2 regions of the Paenibacillus sp. T2-29 genome follow, and region 2 is predicted to be linked to the other one. Evidence: riboswitches for the same ligand, from Rfam matches in the RefSeq annotation. Region 2 holds a riboswitch; the other holds the start of a gene.

The links. Region 2 has a riboswitch for cobalamin ahead of ACU1JV_RS06805 (ABC transporter substrate-binding protein). Riboswitches for the same ligand answer to the same signal wherever they lie in the genome.
Region 1: it holds a riboswitch for cobalamin, as region 2 does, so the genes downstream of both, metE (5-methyltetrahydropteroyltriglutamate--homocysteine S-methyltransferase) here and ACU1JV_RS06805 (ABC transporter substrate-binding protein) in region 2, are expected to answer to the same signal.

What each region holds. Positions count from the first base shown of each region.
Region 1 is NZ_JBREVE010000004.1:105,496-112,815, reverse strand. It holds gene ACU1JV_RS13270 (DUF4097 family beta strand repeat-containing protein) at 1-716, opposite strand, end outside; gene ACU1JV_RS13265 (DUF1700 domain-containing protein) at 721-1,272, opposite strand; gene ACU1JV_RS13260 (PadR family transcriptional regulator) at 1,265-1,594, opposite strand; gene ACU1JV_RS13255 (DUF6985 domain-containing protein) at 1,975-2,508, shown strand; gene metE (5-methyltetrahydropteroyltriglutamate--homocysteine S-methyltransferase) at 2,597-4,915, opposite strand; cobalamin riboswitch at 5,074-5,269, opposite strand; gene nrdG (anaerobic ribonucleoside-triphosphate reductase activating protein) at 5,459-5,956, opposite strand; gene ACU1JV_RS13240 (anaerobic ribonucleoside triphosphate reductase) at 5,953-7,320, opposite strand, start outside.
Region 2 is NZ_JBREVE010000002.1:232,187-239,506, reverse strand. It holds gene cbiB (adenosylcobinamide-phosphate synthase CbiB) at 1-577, shown strand, start outside; gene ACU1JV_RS06810 (histidine phosphatase family protein) at 592-1,344, shown strand; cobalamin riboswitch at 1,441-1,655, shown strand; gene ACU1JV_RS06805 (ABC transporter substrate-binding protein) at 1,864-2,871, shown strand; gene ACU1JV_RS06800 (FecCD family ABC transporter permease) at 2,868-3,914, shown strand; gene ACU1JV_RS06795 (ABC transporter ATP-binding protein) at 3,911-4,747, shown strand; gene cobT (nicotinate-nucleotide--dimethylbenzimidazole phosphoribosyltransferase) at 4,790-5,860, shown strand; gene cobU (bifunctional adenosylcobinamide kinase/adenosylcobinamide-phosphate guanylyltransferase) at 5,857-6,417, shown strand; gene cobS (adenosylcobinamide-GDP ribazoletransferase) at 6,414-7,283, shown strand.

The DNA.
Region 1 (7,320 bases), on a different contig from region 2:
TTAATCTTCACGTCACCAGAATCAGCATTCACTTCCAAGTTGGCTACGGCCCGTTGTGTAATATTTGTCTCCCCTGAGGTTAGGGAGAGAAGACCATTACCGCTATAATCGCGAATGGTAACATCACCTGAAGTAAGCTTTAACTCCATATCTGCTGCAAGCTGACTGGCTGTAAAATTGCCGGATGTTAAATTTGCGATCAGGTGGGTACTTTGGAGGTTTGTAATCTCGGCAGTGCCTGAAGTAGCGGTGATAGAAGTATTTTTCACAGAGGCATCTTGAAGTTTTACATTCCCTGAATGTGCATCTACCTGCAGATCAGTTAGTGTTTCGCCAGAGGGCATCTCTACGGTAATCGTTTGATCCAAATCAGGAGTGATCGAAAAGAATGACAAGGAAGGGGCCGGCTCCGATTGAATGGTAAGCTTACCGTTCTCAATTCGGGTATTATGAATTTGGTCGGCGACTTTTGTCTGAACTTCTCCGCTGATGCGTATCGTACCTTGGTCACCAGAGCCAGGAGTGAACAAAATAGAAACATCATCAGAACTGTCCACTTTCAGGTTTTGTAGCTGACCACGTGTGAATGTCCACTTTTTATTTATAGCTGTTGTTTCTTTCATTACTTGTTGATTCCATGGAGCACCGTAGGCCACCATTCCGGCTGCACCGATGACAATGCACAGACCTGCTGCAATAAACCACTTTTTATTCATGTTTTTAGTAAGCTCCCCTCAGGGTAGTCTGATTCCATTTCCAGTATCGTACTGTGCTCTTGACCATAAGGAGTAAGAGATAACGTACTCCAGGCAGCAGCAATAGACCTATACCCGTCAACGTGATAGAGAAAAAGAATTTGGCCGGGTAAAAGGTGCTGTTTAGCGCATAATCAGTAACAGCGAGAAGGGGGGCTACAATGAAGCTGATCGATACCACAGCCAATGAAGCCCATACTGCCCATAGGGTAGCCATAATCGGGATGGAGATTAGCAAATTGAGAAACAACAGCCCTAGGAAAGTAAAAATATTGCGAGCAAAGCTGCCCTGGCGAAGCGGAGGAGAAGCGTTCCAGGCTGCATTGGGAACATCCAACGCTTCTCGAGCAATATCTTCTGGGTTACCCAGCTCATGGGCAATCTCACTTTCGCTTTTGCCATTAACCAACCCGTAGTCAAAATGCTGGCTCAAATCACTAAGCAGCTCATGGCGTACCTCTGCAGGGAGAGGAGAAAGACGCTGTTCCACCTCTGTAAGAAACTGTTTTCTATTCATCGGAATTTCCTTCCTCCAGTAGGCTTGCGACATGATGGACAAAATCATTCCATTCCCGTGTAAGTAGTCTTGTATAATGGCTACCGGTATCGGTTAGCCGATAATATTTACGGGGCGGACCCTCGGTCGATTCCTGTAAATACGTCGTGCAGTATCCCTCTGATACCAGACGGCGAAGCAGTGGATATAGGGCTCCCTCTGCTACTTCAATATGACGGGAGACGGCTTGAGCCAATTCGTAGCCATAGCGGTCTCTACGTCCAATTAGAACTAGAACGCATAGTTCCAGTACCCCTTTTTTGAATTGGATGTTCACATTCACGAGCGATGCTCCCTTCCTGATGTAATCATAATTCATAGGTGTCGTTCGGAATAAGGGGAAGAAACGTGTGTTTGTGCATAATTTGTCACGGGTACTGATTATAAATCAGTAGTCAGGTATAATTTAACATCATGTACTGATTAATGCAAGGTACTAAATTTTTAAAAATAAAATCTTCGAGTCAAAATGGGCTGGTTTTCTTTCTTTAAGGCTTACATGAATAGCGAATCTTGTAGAATAAAGTAGTTTCATTTGGAAAATTCTCGATTTCTGGCTGGGTGGCCCCATAGGATGTTACTTTAATTTGATTCATTAAAATGATAGATTGTAGAGTGTTCAATAGAGTTAAAGATTACCTATGATGAAGAGGTGGATAAAGGATGGACTGGAAACACTGGTATAGGGAATTGGAACAGGATGATGAGACTTGGGATGTGTCGGAGGAGGTTGTACTACGTGGTGTGGTACATCTTGATTTTTGCGGGCAGCCATCGGAGGTAGAAGCTGAATTTATCGTGGGAGCCGACTCTGAAGAACAGGCACAGACTATAGAAGAACCTACAGAGCTGCAAAAAAAGACATGGGAGACGTATATGGCATGTTCGTCAGAGATCCATCCTCAAGTGTTGGAGTCCATACACCATTATTATGTAGACATAGTGGAAAAGTATCGGAAGGCATATAGCTCATGGGGAGAGGACCCTAATGAATATGCGCCTTATGTGGAGCGACCAGAGCAATTGCTGGATCGAATGCAGCTTATATCTATACTGATTTCCGACTCATCGGAAAAGGATGAACTATATTTGAATTTTAGTTGTTCCTGGGATCGAGAGCATGGCTTAGGTGTACATCTGAAGCAGATGAAAATCGGGCATATTCAAGGTGCATATACATTATATGACTTGGAATAAATAAAACCCCCTTCCGATCTCTAATAGAAAGACCGAAAGGGAATAGGATATGGTGGACATGATGACGCGATTGGATACGGTAAAAATATTAGTTGGATACAGACAGCACGGCACGGGCTGCTTGAGCCGCCTGTACCATTTGCCGCAATGCGGCAACAGATTCCTCCTTGGTACGGGTTTTCAGCCCACAGTCTGGATTAACCCAGAACAAATCTGATGGTAGTACGCGCAAGGCACGCTGAATCATGCTTAGCATTTCTGATACATCAGGAATGCGCGGACTGTGGATATCGTATACACCCAGACCGATGCCTTTGTCGTAAACCTGATCCTCAAAGCTAACAATCAGTTCTCCGTGGCTACGAGAGGTTTCAATAGAAATCACGTCGGCATCCATGTCTGAAATGGACTGGATCATATCCTGGAATTCGGAATAGCACATGTGTGTATGGATTTGGGTCGCAGGCTGAGCGGTGGCCGTGGTCACAAGGAAGGCTTGAACTGCCCAATCCAGATAGGCCTGCTGTTGTTCTTTTTTCAACGGAAGCCCTTCACGAATTGCGGGTTCATCCACCTGAATCATGCTAATACCCGCTTGTTCGAGTGCCTCTACCTCTGCCCGTAATGCCAGAGCTAACTGCAAAGCTACTTGCCTGCGTGGAATATCATTACGTTCAAAGGACCAGTTCAAAATGGTCACAGGGCCTGTAAGCATCCCTTTAACTGGCTTGGAGGTTAACGACTGAGCAAATGCCGTCTCTTCCACGGTCATAGGTTGATCGAACGACACATCTCCGTAAATGATCGGCGGTTTAACACAGCGGGAGCCGTAGGACTGCACCCACCCGTTTTGTGTAAAAGCAAAGCCTTTCAGCTTTTCGCCAAAAAATTCAACCATGTCGGTCCGTTCAAATTCCCCATGTACAAGCACATCTATGCCAATGTCCTCTTGGATATCAATCCATTCCTTGATCTGCTGTTGGATGAATGTCCGATATTGCTCGGCAGACCATTCTCCTTTGCGATAGTGCAGACGGGCCTTGCGGACCTCAGCAGTTTGCGGGAAGCTGCCGATGGTCGTCGTAGGTAGTGGGGGCAACTTCAGCCTATTTTGCTGAATCACCCGGCGCTCGGCGAAAGGAACGCTGCGTGACAGTGGCTCTTTTGTCAGCAGGTCGGCCAAATCGGCAGCTGTCTGTACCCTTGCCGTGGAGCGGTTGAAGCGGGCTACCGCATCCGAACTTTGCTCAAGCTTGGCAAGTGCGGATGGATCGTGCTTACCAAGTGCAGCCGTCAAGACTGCGATTTCATCCAGCTTTTCATCGGCAAAGGCTAGTGCATGCACCAGTTCTCGGTCCAGCTTATGCTCTGCGTCCAGACTGACCGGCACATGCAGCAGACTGCACGATGGCTGTACGATAAGCTGTGCGGCAGTGGTCTGTTCTGCTAATTGGTCCAACAGTGCAGCCACGGCATTCAGGTCGCTGCGCCAGATATTGCGTCCGTCAATGACACCAGCACCCAGCGTTTTCCCTTTAGGGAAGCCATGCTGGCATATATGCTGAAGATTTTCGCCATCATCGTATACAAAATCAAGACCCAGTCCCTGTACCGGAAGTTCAGTCAGACGCTCATAATGGTCCAGGCTGCCAAAGTAGGTTTGCAGCATGATGTTCAACGAGGGTGCAGCTTGGGTCAAAGCTTCATAGACCTCCTGAATAATCTCCAGATCCTCTGCCGGGAATGAGGTGGTCAGGACAGGTTCATCGATTTGGACCCATTGAACGCCTTCTGCTGCTAGCTCTGACAAGACTCGGGCGTATAAAGGCTGGAAGGTTCGTATAATAGAAGCGAGATCCTTACGATCATAGCCTTTGGATAAAACAACAAATGAATAGGGACCGATGAGAACCGGTTTACCTTCAATGCCTAGCTCCTGCTTTGCTTCACGATAAGCTAGTAATGGTTTGTTTTCAGTGAGCACCGGAGCCGCGTTCGCCAATTCGGGAACGATGTAGTGGTAATTGGTATTCATCCATTTGGTCATTTCACTGGCAGTAGCTCCCTTCTGCCCACGTGCGATCCCGAAATACACAGATAGAGGAACTGGACCTGTAAAACGATAGTTGAAGCGTTCGGGGACGAGACCAAACATCACGGATGTATCCAGCACGTGATCGTAATAGGAGAAGTCTCCGACAGGAATGCGATCAATCCCTTTGTCACGTTGCTTGCTCAGATGCTCCAGACGCAATCTTTTCATCTCACTATGCAGTTCGCTTTCGTCAATACTACCCTGCCAGAAGCGCTCCAGTGCTTTCTTCCATTCCCGGTTCCCACCAATACGCGGATAACCCAGATTACTGCTAATCAAACCCGACAATGCAGATCGTTCGTTAATGGACATGTAGGTTTCCTCCTAACTGGTAGCCAGTTTATTTTTACGTACCAAAAAAGGCATTCTGTCCCCAAGGCTAAAAATGAGTAGGGGAAAGAATGCCTCCGCGATTAAAATTCAAAAATACGGCGACTGCTCTTAACACCTCCCTATCTTCCGTAGGTACTGCGATGTTGTTAAAATAGGCAGGTCTCCTGACTTGCGGATCATGACGTTCAGCATCCCTTCCCGGTCTTTGGACCAGTGGGTGTATGAGTAGCTGAACATTCCCCGTTTACAGTGGCGGGACCGTCCCGGATTTGCACCGGCTTCCCTTTTAAGTCTGATCTGAATAGAACAGACACCTATTTCCAGGCTATGCGATTAAGGTATGACGAATAATTATGCACTCGTATACTTGTTCACCATCATAAGTGAAACTCACAGGATGTGCAATAGAAACAGTAATAGAAACTGGAGTGGAATCTGTTAGTTATATGCAAAAAAGACAATCCCAACCCATCGTGGGGGACTTGTCTTTTGTATAGCATCTTGCTAAGTAGAACATCGCCTTTAAGTCAATGAAACGGTGTAACCTGCTCGAGTACTGGCTTTGACATCTACCAGGCGCTGATTACGGCTGCCCCGAAAGGGGAGGGTCAGATCTTTTTGCTGTTCAACAAAACGGCCATCTACAATCACGTCACACAAAAGAGCTAGCTCCTGTCGTTCCGGATCCATGAGCAGATCCTCGTAAACAAAGCCTGTATAGGCCCATACGGTTCGGTCGGGACAAGCCGCGCGGAAGTCACGTACAAATTGCGAGCATTCTGCTGCTGAGAAAAAAGGGTCTCCCCCGCAGAGAGTCAGTCCGTCCAACAGCGGGTTATCCATGATATCACGGATAACCTCCTGTTGACGCTCAGGCGTGAATGGCTCCCCTGCGCGGAAGTTCCACGAAGCTGGATTAAAACAGCCGGGACAGGCATGGCGACAACCGCTAATGAATACGACGGTGCGCAGGCCGTATCCTTCATTCAGAGATTCCGGAATATAGCCGCACAAATTCACTTATGCTTCACCCGGTCGCGAACTTCGGCTTGCTTGGCAGCATTAAAACGAACGGTATAATCTCCTGTCAGATATCCGGTTACCCGACGTAAACGCTGAAAGTGCGTGTGCTCCTCATCTGTGCCGCATTGAGGACAGCTTGTCCCGATAATTCCTTCATAGCCGCATTCCGTACAACGATCTACCGGATGGTTGATGGAAAAGTAGCCGATGTTCTGTTGAAGTGCGTACTGAACAATTTTAAGAAATGCATCCGGGTTATTCCGTGCATTACCGTCCAGCTCAATGTATGAAATTGCACCCGCATTACATAGATTATGGAACGGAGCCTCCAAGCTGATTTTACGTGCAGCGGGAAGCTTGTAATACACCGGAATATGAAAGGAATTCGTGTAATATTCCCGGTCATTTACTTCAGGAATAACTCCGAAGTCACGTTGATCCAGCAATGTGAACTTGCCCGACAGACCTTCGGCAGGCGTCGCGAACAGTGTAATATTTAGATTGTAGTGCTCACTCATTCGATCACAATACATGCGCATGGAAGTGATGATTCGCTGTGCTTCACGGTATACAACATCATCTTCCCCGTGGTGTTTTCCATATAATGCTTTCATGCACTCAGCCAGCCCGATAAAACCAATCGAAAGTGTACCGTGCTTGAGGACGTTTCCCACCTTCTCATCAGGTGCCAGTTCTTTTCCGCCTTCCCATACCCCTTCGCGCATCATAAAGTCCGAGGCTTTGGCTGGCTGGCTGGTCTGGATATGATAGCGATGGATTAGACCGTCTACTGCAATTCGCATAACCTCTTCCAATCTCGCGTCAAAGCGATCACGGTCAGGTGTCAGACGCTTACCTGTGCAAATACCATATTCAATCCCGAGCCGTACCAGATTAATGGTATTAAATGAGAGATTGCCCTTGCCGCTCTGACGATTTCTGCCGAAACGGTCAGAAATGGTGCGGGTACGGCACCCCATCGTGGCAATGATGGTATCCGGGTCATCTGCGCGGTAATAGGGTAGGTTGAAGGTAGCATCCACATTCACAAAATTGGGATACATCCGCTTGCTGGAGCACTCTACCGCCTTTAAGAACAAGTCGTAGTTGATATCGCCCTCTGCCTGGTTGACTCCTTTTTTACATTGGAAAATATGTTGTGGAAAAATAGGAGTTTCCCCGCTGCCGAGTCCGCGAATTGTGGCTTCCAGCAGTGATTGCGAAACAAGCCGACCTTCAGCAGACGTACACATCCCGTAATTTAGTGAAGTGAACGGAATTTGCCCCCCTGCCCGGCTGCTCATCGTGTTCAGGTTATGAATGAGCGATTCAGCGGCCTGCCGGGTTTCTGTCTCCGTCTC
Region 2 (7,320 bases):
TACGCAGCAGCTTGACGAGCCCGAAATTGTGCGCGGTACCGTCGAAACGGTCGCTGAAAATATCGTGGACGCCATTATTTCCCCGCTTTTTTATGCCCTGATCGGGGGAGCACCCTTGGCACTGGCATATCGTGCCGTAAACACCCTCGATTCAATGGTTGGCTACAAAAATGAAAAGTACCTGCATTTAGGCTGGGCCTCGGCACGGCTGGATGATGTAGCTAACTACATTCCGGCTCGCATGACAGCAGTTATGCTAGTGATAGCGTCGTGGTTGTATCGGCTGGATGCTGCAAGAAGCTGGCGGACAATCAAGCGGGATGCCCGTCTGCATCCAAGCCCAAATAGCGGATTTCCCGAATCAGCGGTGGCAGGTGCCCTAGGGATTCGTCTCGGTGGCTATAATGTGTATCACGGCATACGCTCCTTTCGGGCATATATGGGCGAAGGGATACGACCGCTGGAGTCGAAGGATATCCGGCATACGATCCGGCTGATGTTCGCCGTATCCACTATGTTTGTAGGATTGTGTTTGATGGGAGCTGCAGGGTGTTTTGCCTTGGGATGGATGCAGTGAGGAGTGACACGATTTTGAAACAAGATACAGAAGGAAAAAGAGTGCGAGAAAGTGCACCAAGTCCGAACTCACAACAGGTTAGTAAGCCGAATGATGCTAAAGAAGATCTGCAGTGGGACATGGAGCTCGTGCTAGTTCGTCATGGCACGACCTTATGGAATAAGGAACGTCGATATCTGGGACATGCCGACTTGGGTTTGCTGTCGGGAGCAGAGCAGGAGTTAAAGACTTTACAGAAAAAATTGCAAGGACATTCCTTTGCTCGAATCTATTGCAGCGACTTGTTGCGATGTCGCCAGACCTTGCAGATCATTTTGCCGGAGTCAGCATTGACGTCTGAATGTTCCCTCTCTGCTATGCCTCCTATCATGGAACGACGTCTGCGAGAACTTCACTTTGGTGAGTGGGATGGAAAAACGTATGACATGCTTAAGGATGTGGCGTTGTATCGCGCTTGGATTGATGAGCCGCAACAATTCACCCCACCTGGAGGAGAGCCTTGGATTCATTTTGTGAATCGTCTGCGTGAATTCCTAGACTCTCTGTTTGCGTGGCGCATTGCTTTGGAGGTTCAGCCAATGGAGTCGAATGCTGCGCCGCCCTCTGTTTTGATTGTCACGCATGGTGGTGTAATTCGTCAGTTGGCTTGTATGCTTATGCCTGGCCATGATTTTTGGAGTCTGAATCCGAAGCCGGGAGAAGCATTTAGGATTCAGTTAAGGTTGATAGGACCGCACAATTGTATAGCAAGATTGCTTTCTCATTAGGTTAAACAAGGCGAATAAAGCGACTGTTTGGGTTGTAAGCTAACTCTTTTTAACCTATAATCATCAAGTAAAAGAACGGCTTGACTACCACTACATCAAATATCCAGCAGACGAGGTCGGCGCCATGTGAGGAACTTGCTTTCCTTTATTGCGTTGTTAAAAGGGAAGTCGGTGTGAGTCCGACGCGGTCCCGCCACTGTAAATGGAAACATGCTCATTAGCCCTGTTTTATGTGCCGCCAAGCATATGAAAGAATATCAGGACATGCATTTTCCATAAGTCAGGATACCTGCCCGTCCGCCTGTCACCATAATCCTTCGAGGAAAGGATGACGTGTTCGCAGTGACTGTCCATGCGGAAAGAAGCTGCCCGCCTGCGCACGATCTGTGCTAACGTGACCCCTGTGTCCTGATATGAGGATGCGGGGGTTTTTGATAGGAAAAGAAGGCTGGAATGAGAAAATATCGGATGAAGTTCAAGTAACGCTCTTAACGATTTATGTATGAAGGGGTGCAAATCATGGCAGGAAAAAAAATAAAGGTATGGACTACAGGTCTATTGGCGCTGATATTGGCAGTTGGGCTGAGTGCATGTGGCGCAAATGGAAAAAATGCAGAAAATAAAGAGGGCCAAGCTTCTTCACAGCAGCCGGGACAGACCGTAACCGCACAAGTGCCTCCGGGCAAAACGGTTTACCCGCTAACGCTTAAGGATGCAACAGGACAGGAATTTACATTTAAAAAAGCACCGGATAAGATCGTTTCCGTCTCCCCGGCAGAAACCGAGGCGCTGTTCGCTATCGGACTGGATAAGGAAATTGTTGGTGTATCCGACTACTCTGATTACCCGGAGGCAGCTACGAAAAAGCCTAAAATGGGCGGTATTATGAAACCGAACGAAGAGGCGATCATTGCTGCGAACCCGGAAGTTGTTTTTGCAGGGATTTCACTTAGTGAACAGGCTACGACTAAGCTGCGTGACATGGGAATTATGATTTTTAAAACAGAACCGAAAACAGTTGAAGATGTCATAGCTAACATCGAATTGTATGGGAAAATCACCGATCATCAGAAAGAAGCGAGAGCGGTGACTGACAAGATGAGAGCAGATGTAGCAGAAGTGAAAGAAGGAGTTAAAAATATCGGCAAAGGGCAGAAGCTGCGGGTATACGTCGAGTTTTCACCAGGCTGGACAGTGGGTAAAGGCGAGTTTATGGACGAGCTGATTACATTAGCAGGTGGTGAAAATGTAGGTGCTACGCAGAAGGGGTGGTACCAAATCAGTGAGGAAAATATTATAGCTGCAAACCCTGACGTGATTTTGTACAGCAAAAGTGTGAAGGACGACAAAACAGGCCAGACCCTCGGCGATATCATTAAAGCTCGTAGTGGATGGGATCAAATATCGGCTGTTCGTAACCATCGTGTATTTGCCGTGGATGATAATTTGATCAGTCGTCCGGGGCCACGCGTAACGGAAGGGCTCAAGGAAGTGGCTAAGGGCGTGTACCCTGAAATTTTCAAATGAACCGTAGACTGATCGGTTTTGGGGTGACAGGTCTTGTCTTGCTGCTGCTGACGCTGCTACTCTGTCTTGGCATCGGCTCGGTCAGTCTTCCGGTCAGCCAAATCACAGGTATTTTGATCAACCACCTACCGTGGTTAGGTGATACGTTTACACCGGATTGGAATACATCCTCAGAGCAGATCATTTTGAAGGTCAGATTGCCACGGGTGTTACTGGGAATGTTGGTTGGAGCAGCGCTGGCGCTGGCGGGAGCCGGATTTCAGGGTGTGTTGCGTAATCCCTTGGCTGATCCGTATACCCTTGGGGTATCCTCGGGAGCTTCGGTCGGAGCAGCAGTACTGATTTATTGGGGGCTTCAATTTTCATTTGTGGGTATATGGACGCTTCCGCTAGTTGCATTTATAACCGGCATGCTGACGCTGTGGATGGTGTTGACGTTGGCGCGTGAAGGTGGGAAAATTCCGACCCAAAGCCTCATTTTATCAGGTGTGGTGATGCAATTTTTTGGGGGAGCCATTGTTTCTTTTCTGGCAGCCATGTCGAAGGAAACAGTCAATGAAATATTGTACTGGACGATGGGAAGTCTCAGTCTGCGAGGTTGGTCATATACGGGAATTCTTTTACCTTACGTGATCGTTGGGCTGGTGTTTCTATGGAACCGGGCACGGGTGCTGAATATTCTGGCTTTGGGAGAACGTCAAGCGGCTCATATGGGGGTTCATGTAGATGCGACGAAGCTATCTGTCCTGATCATATCTACCTTGCTGACAGCTGCCGCTGTCTCGGTATGTGGAGTCATTGGCTTTGTTGGACTTGTTGTGCCTCATATCATTCGTCTGATGGCAGGTCCCGATTACCGGATGATTGTTCCGTTATCTGCACTGGGTGGAGCTATTTTTATGGCTTGGGCAGATACGGCGGCTCGCACGTTGTTGGCCCCAATGGAAATTCCTCTGGGCGTTATGACGGCCTTTGTTGGGGCACCATTCTTCGCGTATCTCCTGTACCGGAACAAGAAGCTACGCAGGGGGGATCTGTTGTGACCAAACAAAGTGAATTACAGAAGGTGTATGATCGGGCGCTAGAGGTAGCAGGCCTGACCCGTGCTTATGGAAAGTTCCATGTGTTGAAGAATATTAGCTGGAACGTAGACGAAGGAGCTTGGTGGGGGATCATTGGTCCGAATGGGAGTGGAAAATCGACGTTGCTGCATCTGCTTTCTGGCGTAGATCAGCCCACTTCTGGAAGTGTTCATATCTATGGTAAAAAGGTCGGTAGCTACAGCAGAAAAGAGCTTTCCCAACTTGTAGCCGTACTCCAGCAGGAGGGAATTCCTCCAGTGAGATACACCGTCAGAGAAGTTATAGAAATGGGACGGTTTCCTCATCAGGACTGGCTAGGCAGGGAAAAGGGAGTTGATGTGGAGGCGATTACGGATCGGGTCCTAGCGCGATTGAGTCTAACTTCACTGGCCGACAGAACATTGGACCGCTTGAGTGGGGGACAGCGACAGCGTGTAGCATTAGCAAAGGTGATGGTACAGGAGCCACAGGTATTGCTGCTGGACGAACCTACGACCTATCTGGATTTGCGCTATCAGCTTGAATTTATGGAGTTGCTGGCAGAATGGCGCCAAGAAACGGGCGTGACAATCATTGCTGTCCTGCATGATCTTAATTTGGCGGCACAGTTTTGCGATAATTTGCTTGTACTTAAGGATGGAATGGTTGAAGGATTGGGTACTTCATCGGATTTGCTAACAGAGGACCGGATTCGTCGTGTATATGGTGTTGAGCCTGTGATGCTTCCGCATCCCGATAGCGGTGTGCCGCAGCTCTTGCTGCGCAGAAGCGCTGCGTCTACAGCAGACCAATAGGAGAATGGGAACATACTAAAAAAAGAGCAGGGAGTGGAAGATATGAACGACAAGCTGCGTCAGCTGATCGATAGCATTGCCCAGCCGGATGGAGTGGCGGCTTCGGCAGCTTCAGCACATTTGGACCAATTAACGAAGCCACCTGGAAGTCTTGGAAAGCTGGAGAGTTTGGCCATCCAGTTAGCAGGAATTACTGGTGTGGACAAGCCTGAATTTGATCGTAAAACGGTGATGGTCATGGCTGCGGATCATGGTGTGTGTGAAGAGGGAGTTAGCGCCTTTCCAGCTGAGGTTACGCAGCAAATGCTGTATAACATGCTGTCAGGCGGCGCAGCAATTAATGTGCTGGCACGTCATGCGGGCGCTGATGTCCAGGTAGTAGATGTTGGCGTGAATGCGGATGTTTCTCACCCGGATTTGGTGAATCGTAAGGTGCGCATGGGCACTTCGAATATGGCTAAAGGGCCAGCCATGCTGCGTACGGAAGCGGAACAAGCAGTTTTGGCCGGAGCTGAAGCTGTAGCAGAAGCGGTTAAAGGTGGTACACGGCTATTCGTTACTGGAGAGCTGGGCATTGGAAATACGACAGCCAGTGCTGCTGTTGTATGTGCGCTCACCGGGCTTGAGCCGGAAGTTATCGTAGGCCGGGGGACGGGTGTAGATTCGGTGGGTCTTACCCGTAAAATAGCCGTTGTCTGCCGCGCATTGGATGTGAATCAGCCGGATGCCAATGACGCGCTGGACGTGCTGACCAAGGTTGGCGGTCTGGAGATTGCCGCCCTGGCAGGCGTCATCCTCGGCGCAGCCGCACATCGCTGTCCAGTGGTGCTGGACGGCTTTATTTCCGGCGCGGCTGCCCTTGCTGCACGCGCGCTTGCGCCTGCAAGCGCGGCGTACGTGCTTGCTTCGCACGCCTCGGACGAGCGCGGACATTCAGCGGTGCTTCGCCAGCTCAAGCTGGAGCCCATGCTCCATCTGGACATGCGGCTCGGGGAGGGCACGGGCGGTGCGCTGAGCTTGCACCTGATTGATGCGGCGTGCCGCATTATGCGCGAAATGGCGACCTTTGCCGATGCAGGCGTATCGGACGGTCAGGGAGCCGCGCAGCGATGAAGGCGCTCGTGACCGGCGGGGCACGCAGCGGAAAAAGCGGCTTTGCCGAGCGATTATGCATGGCGCGCGCGCCGCGCGCCTGCTACATTGCAACGGCCCAAGCCTATGACGTGGAGATGAAGGAGCGCATCGCTCTTCATCGGCTCCAGCGCGATTCTGCCGGGTATGACTGGCAGACGCTGGAGGAAGCGCAGGCGCTGCCGGAGCTGCTGCGTCAACTTGGCAACGCTCAAGCGTCGCAGCCTGCGTCTATGGTGCTGGTCGACTGCCTGACCCTGTGGCTGTCGAACGTACTGCTGGCCGCAGGCGAGGACGGTGAAACTGTCGCCAGAGCCGCCATGGATGAACTGGCAACAGCTGTGGAACAGTATCCGGGATCGCTTGTCATCGTAACCAATGAGGTCGGTGACGGTATTGTACCAGAATATCCGCTTGGAAGGCTGTATCGGGATTTGAGCGGGATTATGAATCAGCGGATTGCCCGTCTTTGTGATGAAGTTTTTTTAGTAACGGCGGGTATCCCCGTAGAACTTAAACAGTTGGAATATAAGCTATGAGCAGTGAACGTCAGGCTGTTGCTGCGGCTTTTCAATTTTTATCCCGTCTACCGGTCAAGGCGGAGCTGGATTTTTCCCCGGAGTTGCTGAAACGCAGTACAAGCTATTATCCGCTGGTTGGTTTGGTTATTGCCATTATCGTTTGGAGCTTTGCGGCGCTTACGGCTATGGTGCTGCCACCAGTGCCATGTGCGATTCTTACCCTTGCTGTCTGGGTGTGGTTGACGGGCGGACTGCATCTGGACGGGTGGATGGATGCGGCTGATGCCTTGTTTAGCTACAGGTCCCGTGAACGGATGCTGGAAATTATGAAGGATAGCCGTGTAGGAGCAATGGGTGTTATTGCTTGTGTGCTGCTACTCATGCTCAAGGCTTCTTTGTTGTATACCGTGCTGGTTGAGCGAAATGCGTCCGGCTTGCTGATACTTCCGATGGTTTGGAGCCGTTGGTTTATGGTACATGCGATGAGGCGCTGGCCTAAAGCCCGTAACGATGATGGGCTGGCGGCGCGTTTTGCTGATATGAACGGTAAACGTGTCGGACTGGCCGTATTCTGGGCAGTATTAGTGACGCTATGCGCTGCTGCAGGGCAATATATCTTTACAGGTTTAGCTACAGTAACAGAGGAAGCAGGGGGCCTATCGTTAGCAGGGGCATACTTACAGATGCATCTTTCGTATTCTGGGTCTTTTCCAATCTGGCTAGGATTTGCATTGCTTCCGCTTTTGGCCTACGGAGCTGGAACCTTTGTTGCAAACCGTATTAACCGTCGCCTTGGGGGACTTACGGGGGATATATACGGAGCTTTGAACGAATTGCTGGAGACGGTTTTGTTGCTGTTTATTGTCATTTTGTACGGGTTGTGACCCAATTTGAAATGAATTCGTTAAAGGGGAAGAGGCA